One region of the Jeotgalibaca arthritidis genome, then DNA from elsewhere that is predicted to be linked to it. Evidence: riboswitches for the same ligand, from Rfam matches in the RefSeq annotation. Region 1 holds a riboswitch; the other holds the start of a gene.
What was found. Region 1 has a riboswitch for FMN ahead of ribD (bifunctional diaminohydroxyphosphoribosylaminopyrimidine deaminase/5-amino-6-(5-phosphoribosylamino)uracil reductase RibD). Riboswitches for the same ligand answer to the same signal wherever they lie in the genome.

Region 1 (3,579 bases):
ATAGCAGTTTGCGATAACGGGCAAGTCCCGACACCATCTGGCTATTCGCTCGATGATGTGACTCCAAGATGCACTTCCAATTAGTTGACCTCATCCTTTTTCACCGACCGGACTCGCTATGGAGGCTAAATAACTGTACTCTTCTTTTCACTGTCTGTTGATATTGTTTAGAAATATAACAAAATAATGAGAAAGAGTCAAATTTATTTTTATTTAATTTTAATCTAACTGCCGTCTCTCATCGTGTGGAATAATGCGGGCAGGCATCCCAACCGCCGTGGAATAGGGCGGAACGTCAGCTAAAACAACTGCGCCGGCACCCACTTTACTATGGTGACCAATGGTGACATTACCTAAAACGGTCGCACCTGCACCGATTTCAACATCATTTTCCACTGTTGGGTGGCGTTTAACTCCTTTGTCTTTACCGGTTCCACCTAATGTAACGCCGTGATAAAGCTTCACACGGTCACCGATAATGGCTGTTTCGCCAATAACAACGCCCATACCATGGTCAATAAATAAGTTGTCTCCTATCGATGCGCCAGGATGTATTTCAATACCCGTTTGAAATTTAGCACGTTCAGATAGCCATCTAGCATAAGTATAGCGTTTTTTCAAATAATGATGGTGTGCGCGTTGGTGTTTCTTTAGTGCTTTTATACTGGGGAAAAGAAAGAAAGCTTCCCAGACACTTTGACAGGATGGATCTTGTTCATAAATAAAGGTGGCTTCCATATGCCATTTTTTAAACCAGTTAATCATTTTAATCGCTGAAGAAGGCTGTGCAATCTTCTTTTCCTTTCCTAGACTGTTTGTCGCTATCTTTATATTGTATTACAGTTCTCAAAAAATAACTATCTTTTGATAAAAAAATTATGTCGATTATAAAACTAATTTAGAAAATAAACTATTCTCGAAAGACTCAACTTGTATTCTTTATTAAAGAGTACAGGAAAATAACTAAGAATATCATAACGGATGAAGGAGTCTTTAATAGAAATTTATTACCGAAAAACGTGAAATTAGATCTGCGGTTGAGAAAGCACTCGCGCAACTGAGACCCCTTTTAACTACTCCCCGAGCTATCTATGAACTCAGATATGGACATTCGCCGATCAGCTTTTAAAGAGCTGTCAGATGGGCTAAGTATGTATGTTTTTTGCAAACAGTTTAGAAAATTAAAGGAAAAGATATTGACATCTATTGTATTTCGATATATCCTGACATTACAAAAAATAGTCTTCAGGGCAGGGTGCAAGTCCCTACCGGTGGTAAAGCCCACGAGCCGTAAGGCAGATTCGGTTAGATTCCGAAGCCGACAGTATAGTCTGGATAAAGCGAAGGCAGGATAGTTGCAGAGAAGTTAAGATACCCACAACCTTTTTTTAACATGTAGCGATTATGGGTTTGTGAAGCAATTATTAAATAGTCTTATTTAACTATAAGCCGAAGCCCTGGATATAAAATTCTGGAGCTTTTTTTGTATAGTAACATAAAAATTAAATAGTCTTCAGGGCAGGGTGCAAGTCCCTACCGGTGGTAAAGCCCACGAGCCGCGAGGCAGATTCGGTTAGATTCCGAAGCCGACAGTACAGTCTGGATGAAAGAAGACGTCAGTTTAAAAGAACAACAACCACATGCGAAAGTATATGGATTTATTTGTGGTGTCTTTACAAACAGAATGACAAAAGCCCTGAGATAAAATCTTGAGGGCTTTTTTATTTTGGAAGGAGTGAGATGATTGGATGATCAATATATGAGGATGGCACTGAACTTAGCAAAAAAAGGGAAAGGTTGGACATCTCCCAATCCCTTAGTGGGTGCTGTAATAGTGAAAAATGGAAAAGTTATCGGGCAGGGATACCACCAAAAATATGGGCAGGCTCACGCGGAAGTAAATGCTATTGAATCTGCAAAAGAGGATGTGGCTGGAGCAACGTTGTATGTGACGTTAGAACCTTGTTTTCATTTTGGGAAAACACCTCCTTGTTCTAACTTACTAGTAGACAAGAAAATCAAACGAGTAGTCGTGGGGACACTCGATCCCAATCCGCTAGTTGCAAGAAAGGGAATCGAAAAACTTCGTAGCAATGGAGTTGAAGTGGTTACAGGTGTGTTAGAAGAAGAGTGCCAAAAATTGAATGAGATTTTCATGAAATTCATTGTTACCAAAGAACCATTTGTGTTTATGAAAAACGCGATGTCTCTAGATGGAAAGACAGCCACAGTGACTGATGAATCTCAATGGATTTCTGGCGAAACATCCAGGAGACAAGTGCACTCCTTGCGCCACGAACTATCGGGAATTATGGTAGGAGTAGAAACGGTTATCAAAGATAATCCTCGACTAACCTCCAGGATAACGAACAGTCGTAATCCTATTAGAATTGTTGTCGATAGTCAGCTAAGGATTCCAAGCACTTCAAAGGTACTAACTCAACAAGATGAAGCAAAGACAATAGTGGCGACCACAAGAAGAGCTCGTAAAGAAAAAATAGACATGTTAAAACAAATGGGTATTGAAGTGATTGTAACAAAAGAAAAACACGGAAGAGTTCATTTACGAGAATTAATGAATATATTAGGCGCTAGGGGCATCGATAGTATCTTGTTAGAAGGTGGGGCAACTCTGAATTTTTCAGCCTTGGAAGAAGGGATTGTGGACAAAATACAATTTTACATTGCACCAAAAATAATCGGAGGGAAAGAGGCTAAGACTGCTGTAGAAGGAGCGGGGATTCACTCATTAAAAAATGTATTCCAAATTGAACGGATGACAGCTGTGATGGTCGGGGAAGATTTATTTGTGGAAGGGTATATTGCTAAATAAAGAGAAAAAATTGAATGGAGGAATACGATGTTTACTGGAATTGTTGAAGAAGTGGGAACCATTCAATCAATTAAACGAGGTAGAAAATCCTCGATACTCAAAATAAAGGGACAAAAAGTATTACAAGGTACTCGTATCGGAGATAGCATCTCCACAAATGGTATTTGTTTGACGGTGACGAAAGTAGGAAATGATTTTTTTGAGGCAGATGTCATGTCCGAGTCCTTGAACAGGACTAACATAGGGGAATTAGTACCTGGAAGTTACGTGAACTTGGAACGAGCATTAAGTTTGGCAACGCGACTTGGCGGCCATATAGTTAGCGGGCATATCGATGGAACAGGGAAGATTAGAAACTTGAAGCGTGACGATAATGCCGTTTGGATTACGATTGAAACAGCTCCGGAATTATTGCGTTACATTATCGAGAAGGGTTCCATAGCCATTGATGGTGTTAGTTTGACAGTAGTCACGGTGAATGATCAGTTTTTCAAAGTCTCTATTATTCCTCATACAGGGGAAGAGACAATCCTATTACAAAAGAAAATGGGTGATACCGTAAACCTTGAATGCGATATGATTGGAAAGTATGTTGAGAAGTTACTAGGATTGGATTCCAAAGAGGATGTTCAAGAGGGACAAGTAACAGCGGAGTTATTAAGAGAGAATGGGTTCTTTTAGAACGGAATGGAGAGGGACATGTTTAATACGATTGAAGAATTGCTTGATGATTTAAGAGAAGGGAA
Region 2 (3,579 bases), 730 kb from region 1:
ATTCATAATTTGCATCAAACGATTTTCAAAAAAACTAATCTTCGGAAAATGGCTTTGAATCGCTTGATGATCCAAAGCTAGACCCTCACTGTTTGCTTGAGCCACAAAGGTCATCATCTCAGCTGTTAAAATTTTATCGAATGGAAAATGACGATACAAAATCGCAATTTCTGATAGATGATCATTTATTGTTGAAGCTTTTAAGTCTCTCATATGAGCAATTCTATCCAATGGATGACCCGCCATCCATAATACATATGTATCCCTTGTACTTGGCGGACATAATCGCCCTTCTAAGGATAATTGCTGATAGATGTGAAAGATGAGTGGGAAGCTGTGTTCTTTAAGCGAAACAGCATCCATTAGCCTTAACCAATCTTGATGCCAAGCCATTAAAATTTCAGTTTCTTCTAAACCAGTTAATAACGAAAGCTGATTTGCTGTTTTTCGACTAAGCTTATTCCCTTCAAATTGGCAAACGAATAGTCCTGCCTGAAGTCCTTCAACCTCTTCCAACAATCGAAGGAGTTCATGTCCAAGTTTCTTTGCTAGTACATCTTTTTCGAGTTGCTGTTCTTTAATATAGCTTTTAAGCCAACTTTGCTCTGTTAATCGTAATTGCAGAGGCACGTAGTGGTTATTTTTATGAGCTGATTCTGATGAAACTTGAATCAAGAATAAAAAACGACTTTTAAATTGTGGTAAAATTAAAGCATGTCTCATCTGACCGCTTTCTATAATTCTAGTATGGTCTCTGAAAAAATCCTGACAAAGATTTTGACCCGTTTGTGTTAATAGAAGACCGTCAGTTGTTGATGTTAATAAGCCAACTTGTTCAAAATAATTAAGCTTATTTTCAAAACTATCACGTTTCAATTTACCTAATAAACCATAGTAAGGCGCCAATTGATAACGGATGGCTTGTAACATGACGGATACAGTTCGCTTGCCAGATAAAATATGGTAAAGTGAATTTATTTTTCTAGGCTCTTTCATTGAAAAAATATCTAAAAACAGATAATCTAAATATGTGAGTTCCACAATTGCACCTACCTCTATACAGAAAGTTGTGTTCTTATGCATTATACCAAAATTAACAAGGAAAGTTGTATTGCTTGCGGATTATGCCAATTAATAGCGCCAGATTTATATGAGTACGATCAAGATGGCATCGCTTATACAAAAAAAGACGACAATAAAGGCATTATTGCTGTCGAAAACGATGAACTAGACGTATTCAAAAAAGCATATACGAGTTGCCCAACTGGCGCAATTCTTCGTTCTAATACGCCTTTTGAATAATAAAAAATGAGGTTGGAAAAAATCCAACCTCATTTTTGTTATTCATTATCCTAATTAGTCATGCAATTTTTTACTTAACCGTCAGCATTTTATTTTGTTTAACAAGCCAAGGTCGCAATTTAGGCAGCACCATTAAGAAAACAATACTAATAATCGTTCCTTTTACCAAATTAAAGGGTACAACACCTGCTAAAATGTATTCTGTTATGTTCCCGACGCTAAAGTTCAAAATCTTCAAATATAAAGGTGTAATGATATACAGATTAGCAATCGACAGAACGACTGTTAATGAGAGTGTTCCCAATAAAAATGCTACAATCGCACTTTTTTGACTCTTCGATTTTTTAAGCAACCAGTAAGCTGGGAAACAGTATGCTAGTGTTGCAATGAAACTTGCAAAATCACCAATCGGATAGCCCATATCCCCGCCAGTTTGAATATAATGTAAGATGGACCGTATTAAGGTCGACATAACGCCACCAACCGGGCCGTACAATAGAAATGATAGTAAGATCGGTAAATCACTAAAATCTACTTTCAAATAAGAAAAAGCGGGTATAACAGGAAATGCAATAAACATTAAAACAAATCCTAATGCACCAAATAATGAAATACCAACTAAACGATGTGTGTTACCTTTCAACATATGAATTCCTCCTGCGAAACTATCTCAGAGAATCCGTTTCTAAGACAACAAAAAAGACCTATTTCACCCTGTCTTCTAAAAAAGGTAGAAATGGCCCTTTGATGACTTGCATATCAAAGAAACATTATCTTCTTCCATCCAGACTATACTGTCGGTACTGGAATTTCACCAGTTCAACTTTTATCAAAACTGATAAAAGCTCGTGGACTCTAACCACCGGTCGGGAATTTCACCCTGCCCTGAAGACGTTTCATATTTTATTTATTTTTTATAGTTTCACTATACGTTATTGTGAATAAATAGTCAAACATTATTTTTAATTTGAAGTATTTTTTTCGTTATCGTAGAGTTCTTCCGCATACGGAAGTGTCACAATAAAAGTCGTTCCCTCATCCTGAACGCTGTCAACTGTCACATGACCTTTATGTTCATAAATAATCGAATGAACGAGAGACAGTCCAATACCGGAGCCATTGCTTGGTCTTGACCTGGCCTTATCATCTTTATAAAATCGCTCAAAAATAAAAGGAATACTCTCTTGTGTAATACCAATCCCATTATCAGATACTTTTATCAATACCTTGTCCAAGACATCATCCAAATGAACATGGATACGAATAAATCGTTTATCTCTGGCTTCTGGATCTGCAGAATAGCGGATGGCATTATCAATCAAATTATAAAAAACATGGTGCATTTTTTCTTCATCACATAATAAATACTCTAAGTTATTTTCAATTTCAACAGAAAAATCAATCTGCTCTTTCTCCAATTTATCCTTAAAACGATGATGAAGACGATCAAAAAAGTCATGCAATTGAACCATTTCATAATTCAAATGGACATAACCAGCCTTTATTCTGGAAAGATCTAGCAAGCTATCTATGGTCAAGCTCATTTCTGTTGCCTCATCATAAATAATTTTTGCCATTTCATTCTTTTCTTCAACACTCTCGGCGATATTATCAAGAATTGCCTCGCTATAGCCTTTAATCGTTGATAAAGGTGTTCTAAAATCATGAGAAACATTTGTAATTAATTCTTCTCTCATCGATATTAGCTGTTTAGCATAGGTGACATCTTCGATAAGTAATAAAATACCGTAAACACTATCTGAATTAGCTGATAACAAGGTTGAAAAACGAATATCAAAAATCTTTTGATTGTTTTGTAGTTCCATTCGTTGCCCTGCCTTATTGTTAAAGCAGTCTTCAATAATAGAATGGAACCTATCATCAATACCATCATCATTTAATTGGTCGGTCTTAATAAAAGAAGCATAATAGTGTTGTCCTAAACTATTCATCATTTTGACGGTCTTTTCGACATCAATAAAAATGACACCAATATTTAATGACTCATAAATGTGCTGTAGCAGTTCTTTTTCTTGTGTATTCATAATGGTACTTGCTTCCAATGCTTTACCCAGTTTGCTGACTGAGCTAGCTAAATTACCAATTTCATCATTAGTTTTGACTGAAATACGTGATTCAAAATTATTTTCTGAGTACTGAAACGCAGCTTCCGTTACTTCTTTAATGGGTTTTTGAATTTTCCGGTACTGAAAATGATAAACATAGGAAAAAACTGCTAGAAAGAGTAGCAAAATAATTAAAAACAACTTTTGATTG

Region 2: another riboswitch for FMN. It lies ahead of G7057_RS10420 (ECF transporter S component); the one in region 1 lies ahead of ribD (bifunctional diaminohydroxyphosphoribosylaminopyrimidine deaminase/5-amino-6-(5-phosphoribosylamino)uracil reductase RibD).

What each region holds. Positions count from the first base shown of each region.
Region 1 covers NZ_CP049740.1:456,439-460,017, reverse strand. Annotated here, with positions in the region: gene epsC (serine O-acetyltransferase EpsC) at 220-765, opposite strand; FMN riboswitch at 1,238-1,352, shown strand; FMN riboswitch at 1,506-1,619, shown strand; gene ribD (bifunctional diaminohydroxyphosphoribosylaminopyrimidine deaminase/5-amino-6-(5-phosphoribosylamino)uracil reductase RibD) at 1,745-2,833, shown strand; gene G7057_RS02235 (riboflavin synthase) at 2,861-3,514, shown strand; gene G7057_RS02230 (bifunctional 3,4-dihydroxy-2-butanone-4-phosphate synthase/GTP cyclohydrolase II) at 3,533-3,579, shown strand, end outside.
Region 2 covers NZ_CP049740.1:2,070,114-2,073,692, reverse strand. Annotated here, with positions in the region: gene G7057_RS10430 (helix-turn-helix domain-containing protein) at 1-1,041, opposite strand, end outside; gene G7057_RS10425 (ferredoxin) at 1,078-1,302, shown strand; gene G7057_RS10420 (ECF transporter S component) at 1,373-1,948, opposite strand; FMN riboswitch at 2,071-2,199, opposite strand; gene G7057_RS10415 (ATP-binding protein) at 2,265-3,579, opposite strand, start outside.